2 regions of the Luteibacter sp. GL_149 genome follow, and region 2 is predicted to be linked to the other one. Evidence: riboswitches for the same ligand, from Rfam matches in the RefSeq annotation. Region 2 holds a riboswitch; the other holds the start of a gene.
What was found. Region 2 has a riboswitch for S-adenosylhomocysteine ahead of AC3IR3_RS12825 (ATP-grasp domain-containing protein). Riboswitches for the same ligand answer to the same signal wherever they lie in the genome.
Positions count from the first base shown of each region.

Region 1: it holds a riboswitch for S-adenosylhomocysteine, as region 2 does, so the genes downstream of both, ahcY (adenosylhomocysteinase) here and AC3IR3_RS12825 (ATP-grasp domain-containing protein) in region 2, are expected to answer to the same signal.

Region 1 covers NZ_CM174395.1:667,926-679,117, reverse strand. The annotation lists gene AC3IR3_RS03070 (ATP-binding cassette domain-containing protein) at 1-890, shown strand, start outside; gene ppc (phosphoenolpyruvate carboxylase) at 994-3,699, opposite strand; S-adenosyl-L-homocysteine riboswitch at 3,794-3,883, shown strand; gene ahcY (adenosylhomocysteinase) at 3,901-5,331, shown strand; gene AC3IR3_RS03055 (glycoside hydrolase) at 5,459-7,714, shown strand; gene metF (methylenetetrahydrofolate reductase [NAD(P)H]) at 7,778-8,602, shown strand; gene AC3IR3_RS03045 (DUF4124 domain-containing protein) at 8,854-9,372, shown strand; gene AC3IR3_RS03040 (branched-chain amino acid transaminase) at 9,428-10,345, shown strand; gene AC3IR3_RS03035 (sensor histidine kinase) at 10,411-11,192, opposite strand, start outside.
Region 2 covers NZ_CM174395.1:2,888,445-2,899,636, forward strand. The annotation lists gene AC3IR3_RS12810 (MFS transporter) at 1-906, opposite strand, end outside; gene AC3IR3_RS12815 (serine hydrolase domain-containing protein) at 1,127-2,587, shown strand; gene AC3IR3_RS12820 (hypothetical protein) at 2,603-2,872, opposite strand; gene AC3IR3_RS12825 (ATP-grasp domain-containing protein) at 3,047-3,916, opposite strand; S-adenosyl-L-homocysteine riboswitch at 3,932-4,008, opposite strand; gene AC3IR3_RS12830 (outer membrane beta-barrel protein) at 4,113-4,808, opposite strand; tRNA gene AC3IR3_RS12835 (tRNA-Leu) at 5,033-5,117, opposite strand; gene secG (preprotein translocase subunit SecG) at 5,138-5,578, opposite strand; gene tpiA (triose-phosphate isomerase) at 5,604-6,353, opposite strand; gene AC3IR3_RS12850 (DUF3772 domain-containing protein) at 6,521-8,917, shown strand; gene AC3IR3_RS12855 (serine hydrolase) at 9,099-10,733, opposite strand; gene AC3IR3_RS12860 (DMT family transporter) at 10,804-11,192, opposite strand, start outside.

The DNA of each region.
Region 1 (11,192 bases), 2.2 Mb from region 2:
TGCTGCGCGATCTTTCCACCACGATCATGCGCGGCGACCGTGTCGGCATCATCGGTCCGAACGGCGCGGGCAAGAGTACGTTGCTGAAAATCCTGCTGGGTGAGCTGAAGCCGCAGGAAGGCGAGGTGACGCTGGGCACGGGACTGGAAATCGCCTATTTCGACCAGCATCGTTCGACGCTGGACGATAGCCTGAATGCGCTGGACAACGTGGCCGAAGGTCGCGAGTACATCGAGCTCAACGGCACGCGCAAGCACATCATCGGCTACCTGCAGGATTTCCTGTTCTCGCCGGAACGCGCACGCGCACCCATCACCCGCCTGTCGGGCGGCGAACGCAATCGCCTGTTGCTGGCGAAGCTGTTCGCGCAGCCGTCCAACCTGCTGGTCATGGATGAACCGACCAACGACCTGGACATCGAAACGCTGGAGCTGCTCGAAGAACTGCTCGGCGAATACAGCGGCACGCTGCTGCTCGTTTCGCATGACCGTGCGTTCATCGACAACGTCGTTTCGAGCACGCTGGTGCTGGAAGGCGATGGCGTCGTCGGCGAATACATCGGCGGCTATAACGACTGGGTGCGCCAGCGCCCGGCTGCCGCGGCCGCGATGGCACGCGCGTCGAAAGCTCAGCTGCCAGCGACATCCGCTCCGGCTCCCGCTCCTGCGAAGCGCAAGCTGAGCTTCAAGGAACAGCGCGAACTCGACCTGCTTCCCGAGAAGCTTGAGACGCTGGAGAAGGACATCGCCACGCGTACCGAAGCGATGAATGCGCCCGGCTATTTCCAGCAGGACAATGCGGTGATCGTTCGTAACAACGAAGCCATCGCGAAGCTGCAAGCCGAGCTGGATGCGGCTTACAAGCGCTGGGAAGAACTAGAAAACGGTTGACGCTGAAGAGCGCTCGTCGTCCCTGCGCAGGCAGGGACCCAGTGCGGTGCATTGGGTTGTCGCGGCTACGCTCGATCAGCTCTTCAAGGCGCCGCGACACCAATCAACCCGTGTTCTGCAACCCCTGCGACACACCATTCACGCACGCGACCAGCGCTTTCAACAATCCATCGTCCTGACCGCCCGTGGCGCGCCAGCGCTTCAGCAAATCGACCTGCAACAAGCTCATCGGATCGACATACGGATTGCGCAGGCGAATAGACGTAGCCAGACGCGGGTCGCTCGCCAGCAATTCATCGGCACCCTTCAGCTTCAGCACCCAACGTACCGTGCGCTCGAATTCATCGCGGATCATCGGGAAGAATGTAGCGTGGCGTTCGCCGGCAAGTTGCGAGAACGCTTCGGCAATAGCCAGATCGGCTTTTGCCAGAATCATTTCCACATCGTCCAGCATGGTCGAGAAGAACGGCCAGTCGTGCGCCATGTCGACCAGCGCCTGCTCGCCACATTCTTTCGATACCTCGTCCAGAGCGCTGCCTAGTCCATACCAGCCCGTCAGCACAGCACGGCATTGCGTCCAGGCAAATACCCAGGGAATCGCACGGAGATCTTCTACACCTTTCATGCTGCGACGACGCGCCGGACGCGATCCCAGCGTCATGCGTTCGATCACGTCGATCGGCGTGGCACCACGGAAGTACTCGACGAAACCTTCCGTATCGACGAATGCGCGATATGCTACGCGACTGCGATCGGACAGCCGCGCCATCGTCTCTTTCCACTGCGGTTCGCGCTTTTCTTCGATGCGCGGTCGCAGCGAGGCACGCAATACGGCGCCCAGCGTCTGTTCCAGGTTACGCACAGCCAGTGCGCGAATGCCGTATTTGCGATGGATGACCTCGCCCTGCTCCGTCACACGAAGCACGCCACCTACCGAACCGCGTGGCGATGCCATGAGCGCGGGGGTGATGCGCGAACCGCCACGGCTGGCCGAGCCGCCGCGACCATGGAAGAACCCGAGCCGGATGCCGGCGCCATGCGCCACTTCCAGCATTTCCACCTGTGCACGTTGCAGACCCCAGCGCGATGCGACGGTGCCGCCGTCCTTGCCGCTATCCGAATAGCCCAGCATGACCCATTGCCGGTCGCCGCGCGCTTTCAGGTGATCGCGATAGACCGGATCGTCCAGCAGCGCCTGCAATGTTTCCGGGCCGCCTTTCAGGTCGTCGATGGTTTCGAACAGCGGCGCGACATCGAGGGGAACGCGGCCGTTTTCGAGCAGGCCGCCGCGACGCGCGAGCGCGAGGACGGCGAGTACGTCCGCCGCTGTTTCGGCCATGCTGATGATGTAAAGGCCTGTCGCTTCGCTGCCGTAGCGTTTGCGCGAGTCGGCGAGCGTGGCGAAGACGTCGCGCAGCATGGTCGCCGCTTCGTTGTTCTCGCCAGCGACAAAGCTGCGCTCGCCGCTGGCATAGGGGCGCAGGGTGGCGACGCGGCGTGCGGTGTCGCGCTGCGCCCAGTCGTCTTCGCCGAGCAACGCCGCAAGCGCTTCGTCGTGTACCCGGGCATCCTGACGGACGTCGAGGCGGGCGAGATGGAAGCCGAACGTACGCGCGCGCCACAACAGACGGCGAACGGCGTATGCACCGGCGTGTTCGCCGCAATTCGTGGCGAGGCTTTTTTCGACCAGTGCGATGTCGCCAATGAACTCATCGGCGGACGCGTATGCGTCGTCCTGTTCGTGCCGGGTTGCGTCGATGCGTGCGCTTACGAAGGCGAGGAAGCAACGATATGGCATGTCCGCGTGACGTGGACGGATGTGTGCGGCGGTGTCTGGAAGACGTTCGCGGTAATCTTCCAGACGGCGCACCAGTTTCTCGTCGAGATCGACGCGGTCTTCGGTCTGACTGAGCAGACGCGCCAGCTCGCCCAGGTCTTCGCCGTAGCGTTCCAGCACCAGCGAACGCTGGGCGGATAGGCTGGCCGCGATCGTTTCGGCACCGACATTCGGGTTACCGTCCATATCGCCACCGACCCAGGTGGCGAAACGAAGCAGGCGCGGGGGGACGATGTCTTCGCCATAGGTTTCGCCCAGCGCCTGCTGCAAGGCTTCGTACAACGCGGGCAGTACGCGATAAATGGGACGGGCGATATAGAAACCGACGTGGTCGAATTCGTCCTGCACGCTTGGACGCACCGGTGAGGCTTCGGCGGTTTGCCAGCCCGCGGACAGCGCCATCAGGATGCGCGCGTCGTCGTCGCGCAGTTCCTGCGGCGTACGTGTCGGATCGAATTCGTCCACCAGCGCGCGGACGATTTCCTGTTCTTTCTCCAGCAGCGAACGTCGTACCGCTTCGGTCGGGTGGGCCGTGAATACCGGTTCGACGTCCAGCCGACCGAGCAATGCCACCAGTTCGTCGCGACCGACGCCTTCGTGCTTCAGCCGCGCCAGCACGGCGGCCAGTGACTCCGGCTGCGGCGACGAGCCTTCGCGCTGGTAGTCGCGGCGGCGCCGGATGCGATGTACGCGCTCGGCGGTATTCACCGCCTGGAAATAAGTGGCGAAGGCACGGGCGAGCGCCTCGGCTCCGGCCGCATCCAGGCCGGTCAACGGCTTTGCCAGGGCCTCGACGGCTTCGCCGCTGCGGCGGCGCTGGATGGCGGCGGTGCGGACGTGTTCCACCTGTTCGAAGAATGCCTGCCCGCCCTGCTCGGCCAGCATTTGTCCGACGAGGGCCCCTAAACGGCGTACATCCTCGCGTAGCGGGCCGTCGTGGGGGAGGAATTCAGCGTCGCGTGCGGCTTCCATCGGGATCTCGTCTGCATGGATCGAACCCCGAGAGTACCGAAACCGACGTTCATCCGCTCATGGCGATTAGGAGATATAATCGGCGTCCGTTTTGCCCGCCGAGGGGCGCTGCGACCGTTGGGGCTTTCATGCTTACCACCGGCCAGGCTCGGCGCGGCGTGTTCGACAACGGCGCCCCCGTGACCATCCGGAGCTACGCCAATGAACGCCGTCACCCAAGACAACGTGACCCACGATTACAACGTCCGCGATATTTCGCAAGCCGCCCTCGGCCGCCGCCGCATCCGCATGGCGGAAGAGGAAATGCCGGGCCTGATGCAGATCCGCGCCCGCTACGCGAAAGAAAAGCCCCTTCAGGGCGTACGTCTTTCGGGCTCGCTGCATGTCACCAAGGAAACCGCGGTCCTCGCCGAAACGCTGCGCGAACTCGGCGCATCGGTTCGTTGGGCTTCTTGCAACATCTTCTCGACGCAGGACGACGTCGCCGCGGCCATGGCCGCCGGTGGCCTGCCGGTGTTCGCCTGGAAGGGCGAGTCGCTGGAAGAGTACTGGGACTGCACGCTCGACATGCTGACCCATCCGGGCGAGACCGGCCCGCAGCTGATCGTCGACGATGGCGGCGACGCCACGCTGCTGATCCACAAGGGCCTGGAACTCGAGCAGGGTTCGGACTGGGTGAACAGCCCGGGCGCGAATCACGAGGAACAGGTCATCAAGGACCTGCTGAAGCGCGTCGCGAAAGAGCGCCCGGGCTTCTGGACGAAGGTCGCGGCCGAATGGCGCGGCGTGTCCGAAGAAACGACGACCGGCGTCCACCGTCTTTACCAGCTGGCCGAAGCCGGCAAGCTGCTGGTGCCCGCGATCAACGTCAACGACTCGGTCACGAAGAGCAAGTTCGATAACCTCTACGGCTGCCGCGAGTCGCTGGCCGATGGCATCAAGCGCGCTACCGACCTGATGGTCGCCGGCAAGGTCGCGGTCGTCTGCGGCTACGGCGACGTGGGCAAGGGTTGCGCCCATTCGCTGAAGGGCTTCGGCGCGCGCGTTATCGTGACGGAAATCGATCCGATCAACGCCCTGCAGGCGGCGATGGAAGGCTTCCAGGTCACGACGATCGAAGAAACCCTGGGCATCGCCGACATTTATGTCACCACCACGGGCAACAAGGACATCATCACGCTGGAACACATGGCGGCGATGAAGAACAACGCCCTGGTCTGCAACATCGGCCACTTCGACAACGAAATCCAGATCGATCGCCTGAACACGGCGAAGGACGTCTCCCGCGAGACGATCAAGCCGCAGGTCGACCGTTACACGTTCGCTTCGGGCCGCGCCATCTACATGCTGGCCGAAGGCCGTCTGGTGAACCTCGGTTGCGCCCATGGCCACCCGAGCTTCGTGATGTCGAACAGCTTCTCGAACCAGACGCTCGCGCAGATCGATCTGTGGGCGAACAAGGATCTCTATGAGAAGTCGGTCTACCGCCTGCCGAAGAAGCTCGACGAAGAAGTCGCACGCCTGCATCTGGAGCAGATCGGCGTGAAGCTGACGAAGCTGACGCCGGAACAGGCCGAATACATCGGCGTGCCGGTCGAAGGTCCGTACAAGCCGGATCATTATCGTTATTGATTGATTGCACCGCATCCCGGCGCCATGAAAGGAGCGGCCTTCGGGCCGCTCTTTTTTTGCCCGGAAATTGCCATCCGCGATAACTAGCGTGTACGAGTTACCCCGTAGCTCTCAAGGAAGAACCGTTATGCGCCTCATCCATGGACTGGTGGCACTTTGTACCGCTCTCGTATCGTCATCGTCGTTCGCCGGCGTCGTACTCAAGAACGCGCAATGGCAGGTGACGGTCGAACCCGACACTTTTGCCATCAGGGCAACACCGGCCCACCAGGCGCCGGTCACCGTTTCGACCGGCGTGGATGGGCATCGCGTGGCATCGCTCATCGCCACCGATGCCCATGCCACATGGTCGTGGGACGACGAGGCCTACCGCGTCGATGCGGTACTGGAAGGGCAAGACCTCGCGCTGACGATTCATGCAAAAAATCCCGGCGAACTCCGGTTCTTGCGCCAGCCCGGGGCGGCGATGGGACAAGGACTGATCCTGCCATTGGCCGAAGGACATTACGTTCCTCGGGGCAACGCTGTCTGGCGGCAGTTCATGGTCGAAAACATGGGCGAGACGAATACCGCCGAGGATCTCAGCCTGCCGCTGTGGGGAAATAACCATGGTGCGTTCTCGCTTAGCTGGTTGTTGACCAGCCCATTCGACAATCGACTTCGGTTCAGCGCCGATGACGATGCGCTTGCTGTCACGGCAAGCCACCAGTTCACCGCGCTCAACGTCGATACGCCGCTCACCCTGATCCTGCATCTGGGCGAAGGCGACACCGACCTGCTCGATGCGGCGAAACGGTATCGGCGATGGCTGATCGCTACGCATCGTTTTGAAACGCTCGAGGCCAAGCGCCACACTGCTCCGGATGTCGACAAGCTGATCGGCGCGACACACGTGTATTTATGGGGCGGCGGATTACTCGCGCCCCCCGATGTCAGGGACTGGACCGTACTCGTGGCCTCACTCCGCGGAGCCGATCCTTTGGCGGGCCGACTCAGAGATCGCTTCGATGCCGAATCGCGAAAGCTTCTTGCGACAGCAGAAGGTACACCGAACGATTACGAGAAACGCAGCTTGCTGGATGCGCTCAACAGCGCTCTCAATGCGGAAGCCAGAAATAGATGGCTAAGCGACGAACCCGACATGACGGTACTCGTCGATAGCTACGGAATCGTGCGCGAACAGGTCAAGAAGGTTTTCGGTGCAGCGCTGACGAACGATCCGTCGCGTTGGGGTGGTGGTGTCTCTCTGTCGACGATGCACCGGTTGCGGGCATCTGGGCTATCCCATCTCTGGATCGGTCTGGGCGAGGGATGGGAAGGCGGCCTGTGGCACCCGGAAGCCATCGCGTCCGCCGTTGAGGCGGGTTATCTGATCGGGCCCTACGATTCCTACGAAACGGCGTTACCTCGCGACGTAAACCCGGACTGGATCACCGCACATCTTGACGAACGGGCCTACTCCACCTGCGCGATCGTTCGCGAGAACGGAACGCCCCGGCCAGGCTTTCAGGGCAATGGTCACTACACCGACCCGCGTTGCGTTCGCCCGCTACTCGAAGCGCGCATTTCCGCGTTGCACGCGAAGGTTCCGTTCAATAGCTGGTTTCTCGACGCATATGCCACGGGAATGTCATTCGAAAGTACCCGGCCAAGTGCCACGATGACCCGGCAGCAAAATGCCGACGGCAATATCGCAAGCATGTCGTGGGTAAGCGCATCGCTTCGACTGCCGACCGGCTCCGAAGGAGGCAATGCGGCCACGGCGCAAGGGTTGGTCTTCGCGCATGGCATGCAGACACCGGTCATCGGCTGGGGCGATCGCGATCTGGGCGTCGGGGTCAAACCGAACCGGGGATCGCGTTACTACGTCGGCAACTGGTACCCAGCCTATGAACCGGCCGTGTTCTTCAAGCCCGTTCCCATGAAAGAACCATATCGCACGGTGCACTTCGATCCGGCATTCCGTCTCCCGCTGTATCAGGCCGTGTTCCACGATTCGATCGTCACGACGCATCACTGGCACTTCGACAACCTGAAGCTGACCAACGTCCATGCGGACAGCGAACTGACCCAGATGCTCTACAACGTACCGGCGCTATATCACCTGAGTGCCGGCAGTCTTGCGACGCGCCTTCCCGCGATAAAGCGCCAGGATGCGTTCTTCAGTGCCCTCCATCGCAAGCTGGGCACTCAGGCGTTAACCGGATTCAGCTGGTTATCGGCTGACCGCCGCTTGCAACAGACCACCTTCGCGGACGGTACCCGCCTCGTCGCCAACTTTTCCGACGAAAACAGGGAAACTGGCGGACAGCGGTTCGATGCCCGCAGCGCGACGGCGATTCACCCGGACGGAACGAGGACTTGTTACAAAGTCGATAAATAGACATCTTTTCATCTCGATTGAAAGATATATACTCGGAGCCAACATCCAGCCGGTTCCCTAGCCATGCCCGCCATCAGCTTCGAATTCTTTCCGCCGAAGACCGACGAACAGCGGGCTCAGCTCGATACCACCGTACGCAAGCTCAAGTCCCATGCGCCCGACTACGTGTCGGTGACGTTCGGGGCGGGCGGATCGACGCTTAGCTATACCGACGAGACGGTGAAACGCCTGCGCTCCGAGCATGCTCTCAGCGTCGCGCCGCATCTGAGCTGCATGGGCGGCACGCGGGCCGAGATCGCGGCCCTGCTCGATACCTACCGCGAAACCGGCTGCCGTCGCATCGTGGCGCTGCGCGGCGACCTGCCGTCGGGCATGGCGTCGCCCGGCGACTTCCGCTACGCGGCGGAGCTGGTCAGCTTTATCCGCAAGCACAGCGGCGACCACTTCCATGTGGAAGTGGCGGCGTATCCGGAGACCCATCCGCAGGCGGAAAACGCGCTGAAGGACATGCAACACTTCAAGACGAAAGTCGACGCGGGTGCGAACGGCGCGATCACGCAATACTTTTTCAATGCCGATGCGTACTTCCGCTTCGTGGACGATGCAACGAAACTGGGCGTGAACATTCCCATCGTGCCGGGCATCATGCCGATCGCGAATTTCAGCCAGTTGCAGCGTTTTTCGGAAGCGTGCGGCGCGGAGATCCCGCGCTGGATCGTGAAGCGGATGCAGGCCCATGGCGACAATGCGGCGGCGATTCGCGAACTGGCGGCCGACGTGGTGGCCGAGCTGTGCCGGCGGCTGCTGGATGGCGGAGCGCCGGGGCTACATTTTTATACGATCAATCGGGCGCGTTCTACGACGAGTGTGTTGGAGCGGTTGGGGTAAGGCGTCGCTTTTTCGTACGTGATCGCCCTAGGTTCCTGCCTGCGCAGGAACGACGACGAAGAGGGGCCGAGAGCGACGCAGAGCCTCCCCCACTTATCCACCGCGTATCGTCATTCCTGCGCAGGCAGGAATCTAGTGCGGTGCAGCCGGTTTTCGCGAGACGGCGCCACACGCTTCAAAACCGTGACACACCACGCGTGCCATTCACGCCCGATCCGATAGTCTCCGCCAGCTACCCTTGGCGAGACATCGTGACCACCCTCCTCCGCGCCACTTTCGCCATCGCCCTGCTCTGCGCGCCGGCCATCGCTCTCGCCCAGAACCCCATCCGCCGCTGCATCGGCTCCAACGGCCAACCGGTTTTCACCGACCAGCCCTGTTCGGCGATGAACGCTACCGCGGCCGTGCCGGCACCAACGGACACCCTTGCGGGAAACGCGTCCAGCGCGCCGCCACCGTTGCCCATGCTGTGCGCCAAACACGTCGCCGACCTGCGCCAGGTCATCGTCGACGCGTTCGCGACGAGGGAGGCGAACCGGATCGGCGGGGTGGTGCTGTGGGATGGGTACGGGTCCAAAGGTGCCGTGGCCGATATCCAGGTCATCGGCGCCATGCTGCGCCAGCCGCTGGTTTCCGTAGGCGGCGCCGGCGAGGATGCCGACTCGGCGTCCGAGATCGCAGTGACCACGTCGGACGCCGGCGGCAGCCGGACGTCGCGGTTCGGGATCGCCCGGCAGGCGGGCTGCCTCTGGCTTCGGCCACCGGACTGAGGGTGCCGCGCCAACCGTGTCGGGCTATTATGGGCGGTCACCTGGAGACCCCCTCATGTCGCAGAACTACCCCGAATGGATCTGGCAGAACGGCGAGATCAAGCCGTGGCGCGATGCCACCGTGCATGTCATGGCCCATGCCCTCCATTATGGTTCATCGGTTTTCGAAGGCATCCGTAGCTACGCGACGCCCGACGGCGCAGCGATTTTCCGGCTCACGGATCACCTGAAGCGTCTGTACCTCTCGGCGAAGATCTACGACATCGAGATTCCTTACACCATCGACGAGCTGGCTGCGGCCTGCCGTAACGTGGTGAAAAAGAACGACCTGCTCGCGGCGTATCTGCGTCCCGTGGCGTTCCGCGGCCTTGGCGGTTTCGGCCTGTCGGCCGAATGCCCGACCGACGTCGCAGTAGCGACCTGGCCGATGGGCCCGTACCTCGGACCCGAGGCGCTGGAAAACGGCATCGACGCCTGCGTGTCGAGCTGGCAGCGGTTCGCACCCAACACCATTCCGGCCGGCGCCAAGGCGGGCGGCAACTATCTCTCCGGCCAGCTGATCGCGCGCGAAGCGCGTCGCCTTGGCTTCGGTGAGGGTATTGCACTGGCTTCCACGGGCCTGCTCAGCGAAGGTGCGGGCGAGAATCTGTTCCTGGTATTCGACGGTGTTCTGCATACCACGCCGGCCAGCGCGTCCATCCTTGCCGGCATCACGCGCAACACGCTGATCGTGCTGGCACGCGAGGAAGGCCTGGAAGTGGTCGAGCGCGACCTGCCGCGCGAGTACCTCTATCTGGCGGACGAGATCCTGATGTGCGGCACGGCGGCGGAAGTCACGCCAATCCGTTCGGTCGACGGCAAGCAGGTCGGCAGCGGCAAGGCCGGTCCGATCACGCGTCGTTTGCAGGAGCGGTTCTTCGGGCTGTTCACCGGCGAGACGACGGATCGCTGGGGCTGGCTGGAAAAGCTCTGATCGAAAGCGGCGTCCCCACTGTCGTAGGAGCCCGCTTGCGGGCTCCTACGATTGCTGACGCGGTCTTAGCGGAAGTCGATGGTCGACACCGCGCCCGCCATTTCCGGCCGGGGACGTAGGGATACGTCCCAGCCGTACAGCTCGCACAGGCGACGCACGATCGCGAGCCCCAGACCCGCACCGCCGCCAGCAGCCCCCTCACCGCGAATACCGCGCTGGAAGAGCTTTTCGGCATCTTCGGGCTTGATGCCCGGCCCCGTGTCGAGTACATCGATGCGGCCGTCGATCACACGTACGGTGACCTTGCCCTGCATCGTGTACTTGATGGCATTGCCGATGAGATTGGTGAGCGCGACGGACAGCACCGACGCAGGCGCGTTGACGGTAACCGTATCGCCGACGATCAGCTCGATATCGATGGACTTGCCGCCTATCTGCGGACGTTGACTCTCGATGACGTCGGCCGCGACCTTGGCAACGTCGGTGCTTTCGCCACGCGTCGGTCCGCGCCGCTCGGCACGCGACAGCAATAGCAGCGCTTCGATCAGTTCGGTGGCCTGACGCGAGGCTCGCTCGATACGCTTCAGGCGCTCGCGCAGCTTGTCGGTCAGATCGGGCGAACCCTGCAGAAGCTCGGTCGTACTGGCGATAACAGCCAATGGTGTGCGCAATTCGTGGCTGACGTCGGAGTTGAATTCGCGATCCCGCTCGACGACGGCCGTAAGCCGCGTCGCGTATTCGTCCAGCGCCTGGGCCAGCTGGCCGACCTCGTCGTCCGCGAAGTGCGGCGCCAGCGGCTCCGCCTTGCCGATCTTGCGGAAATCGCGCAGACGCTTTGCCAGCTCGG
Region 2 (11,192 bases):
CCCGAGCGCGGCATATAGCAATAAGGTCAGGAGATTGGCCCCTGCGAAATTGCGTTCGCGAAAGAGCGACAGCGGCAACATAGGTGCGGCACTACGACCTTCACCTTCCACCCAGACGAACAGGACGAGCGCAACGATGCCGATGCAGGCAGCCATCCAGACGGGTGTTGCCCCCCATCCGCGGCTCGGTGCCTCGATAAGCGCGAACACCACACCTGCCAGCCCGATGGTTGCGAGGCAGGGCCCCATCGCGTCGATCGGGCTGCTACCACCCGAACCCCGGCTTTCGGGCACCTTCGCCATGCAGATCAGCAGCAGCGCGATACCTATGGGCACGTTTATCAGAAAGGCCCAGATCCACGAATAGTGCTCGACGAGAAAGCCGCCAATCACCGGTCCGATAGCAGCTGTGATGCCACTGAAAGCGGACCACGTACCGATGGCGGCGCCGCGTTCCGACTGAGGGAACGTGGCACTGATGAGTGCCAGGCTTCCGGGTACGAGCAGGGCTGCGCCTATACCTTGCACTGCCCGCGCGGCGATAAGCTGGCCGACGCCAACGGACAAGGAACACCCGATCGAGGAAAGAGCGAACAGGACAATCCCGATCATGAAGATACGCCGACGCCCGAAACGATCGCCGAGCACGCCTCCCACCAATAGCAGCGATGCCAGGAACAGCGCGTACGACTCCATGACCCATTGCGCATCGGACGTGGTAGCCCCCAGATCCCGTTGAATGGACGGAAGTGCCACGTTAACGACGGTGCCATCGATGAACGCCAGACCCGATCCTAGTACCGCGGCGACAAGCGTCCAGCGACGCGATGACGCAGAGCAAGGCACATCCACGTCACCGTGCAGAATGCTGCCGTCGTCGCTGGGAAGCTTTCCGATCTGACTCATGACGTCCGCGAGATATCGACCTTGCCGAAGCTTACTCCGGCCGATTCAACCGCATCGGCAGCAAATACGAAGCATGGGCACGTGCTGGTAAACCTTTTCCATACTCCGCGCATCGGACAAGGGGCGCGCGAAGGATCGATGCGTCTGTCGACCTGCCAGCCCGCCGCCACAACAACAATTCCTCGCCGTCGGATGGCTTCTTTCACAACAAGGTGCATCGATGACGTTCATGCTTATTACCCGCATTGCCGCACTCTCGATAGCTATCCTGACAACTGGCTGCGCTACATCCGGCCATGTAGATATACGCAAGGCGGTCGAGAACGGCCTGATGCCGAGGACAGTGGTTCAGGGCGAGCCAGCGCGGACATTCAATGTTTACGACCGCATGAAACGCTATCGCGTCCCGGCCATGAGCGTCGCCGTCATTCGTGGCGGCGACGTGATCTGGACTGCCGTCTACGAACTGCCTTCGACCACTCCGCCTGCAATGTCCGAAGACACCGTCTTCCAGGCAGCATCCATCAGTAAGAGCGTGACCGGTCTGCTGGCAACCCGCCTCGCCCAGGCCGGCAAGATCGATCTGGATACCGACATCGATATCTACCTGGCGCCCATGCGGCTACCACCCGGCAAGCAAACACCAGACAACCCCGTTACCCTGCGCAAGCTTCTTACGCATACCGCCGGGGCAACCGTGCCGGGCTTTCCGGGCTATCCACCGGGCACTGCGATCCCCACGGACGAGCAGGTCGTGTCCGGTCATGCACCTGCATCGACCGCACCCGTAACTATCGCGACCGTGCCGGGTACGAATTACGCGTACTCAGGCGGCGGCTATACCGTTGCGCAGGTTGCTCTCGAACGACGTATGGGACAGACCTATGAGCAACTGATGAGACAATGGGTAATCGATCCGTTGCAGATGCGACACAGCACCTTCGAACAGCCGTTGCCCGCAAGCGTTACGAAGCGTGCGACAGGCCATTTCTACGATGGAACTGAAATCCCTGGAGGTGCCAATATTTACCCGGAGAAAGCCGCCGCCGGATTATGGACGACTCCCAGGGATCTGGCTCTTTTTGTGACAGCAATGCGGCGTGCCTATCTGCAAGGCGACTCATTCCTGACCACGGAATGGGCACACAACATGCTGATGCCGGCACTCAACAAGTACGCTTTCGGTGTGTTTGTCGCCGGTGAGGGAGCCCATCGTCGAGTCATGCACTCAGGTGGAAACGCAGGGTTTAAAAGCACCTATGCGATGTACCTGGACAGCGGCGACGGCATAGTGGTGATGACCAACGGGGACAACGGCTCTTATCTGGGTGGCGAGTACGTCAAAGCCGTCGCCGCAGCGTACGACTGGCCGGACTTTCGCCCGCGCGTTGCCGAAATGGTCCCCGTGGATCGCGACGCGGCGGTAGCCCACCTTGGCACGTATCGCTTTGACAACACCCCTGAACGCACTCCGGATATCGTCGTACTGACAAAGAAAAACGATGACTGGTCGCTGATGCTTCCCGACATCGGAGTGGTACGTCTGATCCCTACCGGGCCGAGGAGTTTCGTTTCGCTGGAAACTGGGGAAACCATCGAAATGTCGGCCAAGGGAACACCGTTGACGCTATCGATCGGCGGGCGACGTGCGACATTCGATGGCGGTAAGCAAATGCCGTGAGCCCTGGAAAGAAAATTACTCATTCTTCTTTGCCCTAAGCCCATTCGATTCTTCCTCTCGGGCTTCTATCGCTTCACAGATGGTGTCGTGCAGCAACCAAAGAATGTCATCCTTAATCACGTCATTCATTCCTAGAAAGGGCGTCAGCCCATCCCCGTAAAGAAGTGCAGACAAACCTGCCGCTTGCCTTAACTTACGATCAAGTGTGTCTGTTGCCGCCTCTCGATATCCACCTTTACCTGCGTAATTCCAACGTATACCGTTCTGCGATTCTGCTAAATCCATTTCGACTATGCTCCGTATTGTCATAATCCGCTCCTTTCAAACACTGAAGAAGGAGCCACCGAACCTGTGGTGGCAGATGCCTGGGGTGGCGCGTCCGGCAAAGAGACCTTCAATGCGAGTAACTCCGCGCCGATGCGATGCCGAGCGGAATTTTCCGATAACGTCCGGACGACATCAGACAGCCAAACGCTTCCATATATTGCCCGCAAAGCGCTCCGCAGCCTCAGGGTAAGCCTCGAGATGCAGAAAGGGTTCGATCATTTCCAGCTCCATCAGCAGGAAATTACCTTGGGCAACCACCCCGTCCACGCGTGCATAGGCGGCGTCGGCATGGCCGATCGCTGCCGCGGCCGCAAGGGCAAGTTTCGCGCTGGCGATAAGAGCCGCATCGGGCTCGACGAGTTCTGCGGTACCACCGAAGTCGGACTGCACGCGATAGTCGCCGGCGGCCGGTCGCTTGATCACCGCATGGCTGTACTCGCCGTCGAAAAAAAGCAATGACCATTCACCATCGCTGACAACTTCGGGGACGTAGGGCTGCACCAGATAGTCGAATTCCAGCGGCAGTTGCGCGATGGCGCGCTCGAACCCTGCTTCGCCAACCACGCCGCGTGCCGTATGCCAGGCCGTGCCGCTGATTGTCGGTTTAACGACGACTTCCTGTGCGGTCATCGTGGCCAGCGTTTGCTGCAACTCCTTCGCCGATACGATCTGCGTAGGAATAATATCGACGCCCTGCTCCGCGAGTTCGAGCAGATAACGCTTGTCGCTATTCCAGCGCAGCAGGTCTTTGTTGTTAATTGTCGGAACGGGCAACTGGTCCAGCCATTGCCTGAAGGCCGCGTAGTGCTTGAAGTAATCCCAGATCGAACGGATCAGCACCGCATCGAATGTCACCCAATCCACGGCGGAATCGTTCCAGACGCAGGCGGTGGACTCGATGCCAAGGCGCCGCAGCGAAGCCACAAAATGGCTATCGTCCTGATGGATGTCCGGAACAATCACGGACGTAGCGATGGCAAGACGAATAACGGAAGCAGACATGGCGAAACCATCCGGTCATGGAGGGCGCCCTTGTCCGAAGAGATCGAAACCGAGCGTGGCGGATCAGATCCGTCGCAGCACCCCTCGGTTCGACTGCGCGAAGACTGGCTTGCGCGCAAAAGGTCGAGATCGAGTATCGAGGATACCGTTACCGTATGGATAGGCAATATCCATACGGTAGAGCCTCCATCGACGCTCAGAAACGATATTCGGCCCGGATGCCCGATACGCGAACATGGACTTTTTCCATTCGCATGAGCCCGAACTCGTCGCTCTGAATCCTGGGCGCGTACTCGTCGAAGGAAAGAGCAATACCAAGACGCGGAGTGATGTCATATCCAACGGCTACACCGTAGTAATAGGCGTTACTGGACCGATCCTGGTTGTCATGGAATGGGGCACGCCTCAAGCCATACATCCAGTATTGCCCATCGACCGTAAACCTCGATCGATAACGCGCGATACCTGCCCGTGCCATCAATGACCACTTCCCGGTAATGGTCCAGCGTCCATTCAGGCCCAGAAACGGGGCTTTCGCCTTCTCTTTGCGCTTCTCGTCGGTATACCACCCATAAACCGAACCCCGCTGGTAGCGACTGGCGACCTCACCGAGGTCGACATAGCCACCCTCGAAGCCGAGCTTAAGCGTGTCCGACATTGCCCAGCGGTAGCCGGCAGAAACACTGAACGCGCGATCAGTCCGATCAATCGATTGTTTGTCGAGAGGTCCGCTATCAGGGCCCAACTGGCGGGGCATCAGCAGTTGATTCGAACCAAACCGACTTTGTCCGGCATTGACTGCGATGAACGCTTCGCCATCGTTGGCGTAAGTAACGGGCGCAGCCAGATATATAGCCGATGCCAGCACTGCAGCAGAAAGAACCTTCTTCATGAATTTCCCTGTTCCCACTACACACTGATCGACTGATCAGTGTGGCTACGAGGCTGCTCAAGTCTAACTTCACGTCGCACGGCGCGCACCCTACTATGAAGTCGAAGTCCGGCATCCATTAGACAAGAAACACTCTTGACACTGGGGGCCAAAGGGATTGAAACGGCAAATGAAAATCACGCCCACAAAAAAACCCGCCATAGGCGGGTTTTTTTGCTTTGCATTGGTGCCCAAAGGGGGACTCGAACCCCCACGACCTAAGTCGCTACCACCTCAAGGTAGTGCGTCTACCAATTCCGCCATCTGGGCAAATCTGTTGGTGTTGCTTGTTACTTCTTCGCCGGGTCAGCGGCGGGTACATCGCCCTTGGGCGCCGTTGCCGGTGCCTGGGTTGCCGACGGGACGTCTCCGTTCGCGGCGGGAGCGGCCTTCGGCACGTCCGTCGCGGCGGGCGTTGCCGGCGCTGTATTGTTGGCGGGAGCCTTCGGCGTTTCAAGGCCGGACATCACGCCAAGATCCGCAGCGGGCTGCGCGACGGTGCCACGACCGAGATAGATACCCATGCCGAGGCTGAGCACGAAGAACAGTGCCGCCAGGACGCCCGTGGCGCGCGTCATGAAGCTGGACGAGCCACGTGCGCCGAAGACCGTTGCGGATGCGCCGCCACCGAAACCGGAGCCTGCATCGGCACCGGCGCCGCGCTGCATGAGAATCAGCACGATCATCGCAGCGGCAACCAGAATGTAGAAAACGCTAAAGATGATGAACATGTTTTCTCTCGCCGAGTCGCGCCAGTTAACGCGCCGCGGCGCAAATCGCCAGGAAATCGGTTGCTGCCAGAGCGGCGCCGCCGATCAAACCCCCGTCTACATCAGGCTGGGCGAACAGCTCGGCCGCATTGGCCGGCTTGACGCTTCCGCCGTAAAGCACCCGGGTCAGACGAGCAATATTAGCATCCTCTTTTGCCAGTTGGCTACGGATGAATGAATGAATTTTCTGCGCCTTGTCCGGCGAGGCCGTCAGACCGGTGCCAATGGCCCAGACCGGCTCGTAGGCCACCACGGCGTTCCAGAAGGCCCCGACACCATTGGCGGACAGTACGGCGGCCAGCTGGCGCGCGATGACCTCGTGCGCAAGACCGGCCTCGTGTTCCGCGAGGGTTTCGCCCACGCACAGGATGGGAGTCAGACCGGCGGCCTGTGCCGCAGCGAACTTCTGCGCGACCAGTTCGTCCGACTCCTGGTGATACTGGCGACGCTCGGAATGACCCACGATGACCCAGGTCGCGCCGACGTCGCGGAGCATTTCCGCTGAAACATCGCCCGTATAGGCGCCCGACCCCGGATGCGGGCAGCAATCCTGCGCACCGAAAGCCAGCGCCGTGCCGCCATGGCGGGCGACGAGTTCGCCGATATATACACTCGGCGGGCAGACCAGGACATCGACACCCGTCGGCAGATTCGCCAGGATGCCATCGACCAGTTCCTCGGCCATGACGCGCGAGCCGTGCATTTTCCAGTTCCCGGCAACCAGCTTCTTGCGCATGACGGATTCCTCTCCCTTCAGAGGGGCGGCAGGATAGCCGCCGGAATGGGGCGCAGCAACGCTGCAATGCCGCATAAGATAGGCACCTTACGCGATGTTCACCGCGGATGGCGCACAAAGCGGCTCTCCGTTGACCCGCCGTCCCGCCTCCCCCGACTATGCGAGCCATGCGAACCCTACGATTTCTCCTGACCCTGATCCTCTTCGCATGCGTGGGCGCGGCCTTCGCGCAGGACGACGACACCAATAAGAAACTGGACGATCTGCGCGACCAGATCACCCAGATCAAGACGGCGAAGACGACCGATCTGACCGATTCGCAGATAGACGATCTGCGTAGCAAGGTCACCGACCTGCAAGGACAGGCGCAGAAGCTGTCGATCGCGTTGCAACCGAACCGCGATGCCGCGAAGGCGAGACTCGACCAGCTGGGGCCCGCGCCGACCGGCACGACGAAGGAAGCGCCCGAACTGGCCACGCAGCGAAAGGATGCCCAGAAAGGCTTCGACACGGCGGATGGGCAGGTCAAGCAGGCCGACGCCATCGCGCTCGATGCGACCCAGCTCGCTTCCCAGCTAAGCGATCTGCGCCGCACGCGTTTTCAGGAAACGATTTCCCGGCGCACGAACTCGCCCTTCTCGAAACCGTTCTGGTCGGACACCGCCCAGGCATTTCCGCGCGACTACTCGAACCTGCGCGACCTGACGGTCCAGGCGCGCGACGACCTTGTCGCCGATTTCCAGCCCGGCAATCGCGTACCCTTTTTTGTCTGCACGCTGTTCGGGTTGCTGCTGATCACCGTCGTGCGCTGGTATCTGGAACGCCGCGTCTTCAAGCTCACGACCGACCGCATGCCCGCCGGCCGGTTGCGTCGGTCGGCGATGGCGCTGGCCATTACGTTTCTTGCGACGTTCACCACGGGCCTCGGTGCGCAGCTCATTTATCAGGGCGTCAACTGGAACGGCACGCTGAGCGAAGAAGTCGACGGGCTGGCGAAAGGGCTTGTCCGCCTGTTCTTCCTTGGCGCCTTCGTCGCGGGACTGGGCCGCGCACTGCTTTCGCCGAAGCGGCCTTCGTGGCGTTTGCCGACCCTCAGCGACGAGACCGCGGACAAACTGCGCCGCTTTCCTTTCTACATCGCCACCGCGGCGGTGGTCTTCGAGTTCATCAAGGAAATCAACCGCACGACCGGCGCCAGTCTCGCGGCCACTGTCGTCACCAGTTTCCTGCATGCGGCGGTGCTCTCCACACTTATTACGATGTCGCTGGTCCGCCTGAGCCGCACGCATCGCCTCCACGAAGACGGTACACCGCCAACGCCGCGACCGATCTGGGCCAGCGTCATGATCGCCGCCGCCACACTGTGCGTCGTCGCGTCGTGGCTGGGCATGCTTAGCGGGTACATCGCGTTCGCCGTTTTCATCTCGCGGCAGATCATCTGGACGACGCTGGTGGTCGGTGCGACGTATCTCGCCATGCGCCTCGTCGACGATCTGTTCGAAACGCTGCTGTCGGAAAAGGGCCCGATGAGCGCACGCGCGCAGGCAGCCTTCGGTATGGATCCGAAGCTGCTCGACCAGGCCGGTGTCTTGCTGTCGGGTGTGGCCCGCCTCGCTTTGTTCCTGTTCGGCGTCAGCGCGGTGATGACGGGTTTCGGCGCCGGGGCAACGGACATCGTCGCGCTGGGCAGCAAACTCGAGGGAATGACGTTCTACGGACTCGCCATCCAACCCGATCGCATTCTCGGTGCTATCGGCATCTTCTTTCTGGGCCTTCTCGCCGTCCGCATCCTGAAGAACTGGCTGGCCCACCAGTGGCTGCCGCGCACCAGCCTGGATGCCGGCATGCGCAGTTCGCTCACCACCCTGCTCGGCTATGCCGGCGGCGTGCTGGTGTTCGCGTTCGCGCTGTTCATCATGGGGCTCAGTGTGCAGAACATCGCATGGGTCGCCAGTGCCCTGTCGGTGGGTATCGGTTTCGGTCTCCAGGCGATCGTGCAGAACTTTATTTCGGGTCTGATCCTGCTGGCCGAACGTCCGGTGAAGGTCGGCGACTGGGTGGTCCTCGACGATGCCGAGGGCGATATCCGCCGCATTAATGTCCGCGCCACCGAAATCCAGATGGGCGACCGCTCGACGGTCATCGTGCCGAACTCCTCGTTCATCACGAAACCCGTGCGCAACATGACGATGGCCAATCCGCAGGGTCGCGTGCAGATCAAGTTGCCGATGCCGCTGGATACCGATGCGTCCGCCGCGCGCACCATCATGCTGGAATCGATGAAAGCGCATCATGCCGTGCAGTCGACACCCCCGCCCACCGTGCAACTGGACAGCGTGGATCGCACCGCGATGATGTTCGTCGCTACCGCGTACGTCGGTAGTCCGCGCGATGTCGGCAATGTGCGCAGCGATCTGTTGTTCGATGTGCTTGCGCGATTGCGTGGAGCGGATATCCCGCTGCTGCGCCCGCAGGATCTGGTATTGCGCAGCACGGGGAGCGACGTACCGGGACCGAATGCGGCCGGCGCACCCGTGTCGAGCACGGATGCGCCACCAACCTGATCGTACGAAGCACCTGTAACGGACAACGCGTCCGCAAGAGTGCGCTTGAGCGCGATCCCCCAGTACGGGTAGCGAACGATCGCCGGAAAAAAAACGGCCGGTACGCGTCATTCGCGTTACCGGCCGTTTTGCTTCGAAGGGATCGCGCTCGAGGGCGCTCTTACCAGAGCTAAGGGATGGCTCAGGCCTTCGGCACCAGGCGGAGGTCCTGGAAGTCGAAGCTGAAGTCGGTCAGCGGCGACACCGGCTCCATGCGTACCTCGCGGATCTTGCCGTCCGGGTCCAGCGCGAAGTTGACGAAGGCGTCGCCATTCAACGAGCGATCGTTCCAGCGAACGATGAACGTATCGTGCTGCCACGGCTCCATCGTGCCGGTCAGCTGGGCGGTCTTCGAGAAACGCATCACCAGCTTGCCGCCTTCCTTCTTCACCGTGACGTCGCCGTACCAGGGGTCCTTGTACGTACCGGCATAACCGTCCAGCGGCAGCGACGGCTTGCTGCCCTTCGCGCGAGCGGCCTCATGCTTCTGCATGCTGTCATCGGCCCTGGCCTCCGCCTTCTTGACGGCGGCGGCGTACGCGGCGATCCAGTCGGTCTTCGGCGCATCCATGAAAGCGTCCAGACCGCGCATGGTCACGGCCTGGAAGGCGGCGCCGGATTCCTGATTGGTCAGGACCACGATGCCAAGCTTCAGATCGGGGACCAGCGTCACGCGCGACACCATGCCCGGCCAGCCACCGGTGTGCCACACCAGCTTGTGACCGCGATAGTCCGAGACGAACCAGCCTTCGCCGTAGCCGGAGAAATTCGGCTTCGCCGCGACAAGCTCGGGAACGCTCGGCTCGGGGATACGGATAGGCGTGATCAGCGACCACATTTCCTTCTGGCGTTCGACGCTGAAAAGTGGCTGGTCCTTGCCGTCGGCACCCTTTCCATACACACCGCTATCCAGCTGCATGCGCATCCACTTCGACATGTCGTGGACACTGGAATAGATGCCGCCCGCCGCGGTGTTGTTCGCCCAGGCCATCGGCTCGACCGGCTTCAGTTCCTTGAAGTTGTACTTCGCGTGGCCGAAGGCAACATCGTCGCCACTCTTGACGCTGGTGACGTTGGTGCGCGTTTCGGTCATGCCCAGCGGTACGAAGATGCGGTCGTGCAGGAAGTCTTCGTAACTCTTGCCCGACACCTTCTCGATCACCAGACCGGCCACGGCGAACAGAATATTGTCGTACGCGTATTCGGCGCGGAAGCTATTGGTCAGCGGCACGTTGCGCAGGCGCCGCACCACTTCCTCGGTGGAATACGTCGTGGCCGGCCAGTACAGGAGATCGCCTGCGCCAAGGCTCAGGCCGCTGCGGTGCGCAAGCAGATCGCGCACGCGCATTTCGCGAGTGACATAAGGATCGGACATCTGGAACCACGGCAGGTGATCGATCACCCGGTCGTTCATATCCAGCTTCTTCTCGTCGGCCAGCATGGACAGCGACGCGGCGGTGAAAGCCTTCGTGTTCGACGCAATGGCGAACTGCGTATGCGCGTCGACCTTCGCGGCTTCGCCCATGCGGCGCACGCCCGAACCCAACTCCAGTACGACCTTGCCGTCCTTCACGATGGCGACCGCGATACCCGGCACGTCGAACTGTTTGCGTACCGCATCCACGTACGCGTCGTAATCGGCCAGCTGGGCCGGACGCACGTCGGAGGTGGCGGCTACCGGAGTCGCGACGGGTGCGACGTCCTGCGCGCCGGCTGCCAGCGCGAAGGCGAACGTACAGACGCCGAAGGAAAGGAGAAGACGGGAGCGCAGCGGCATGGATAGTCCTGACGTGATGAAAGTCAGACGGGACTATTCCATGCCGGGACCGTCGAGGGGAAGCTGCCTGTCAGGCCTTGCGTTTCTGGCTGAAGATCACACTGCCCAGGATGATGGCGCCGGCAAGAGCCATCGTCGGCGTCAAGGCCTCGCCCAGGAACATCCACGCCCAGGCCACGCCGAACAGCGGCACCAGATAGGTCGACGTTGCCGCGCGCGGTGCGCCGATGCGCTGGATCAGGCGGAAGTAGAAGGCATACGCCAACCCCGTGCACAGGACGCCCAGAGCGATCACGCACAGCCACGACTTGCCCGGAATCGGTGCGCTCGGCCACGTGGCGAGGGCCAGCGGCGCCGTGAGGATCGCAGCGCCCAGCAGGCAACCGGCCGCCACGGCGGTGGGCGGCAGATCGGCGAGGTAGCGCTTGATGAGGTTGGCGGAAATGCCGTAACACAACG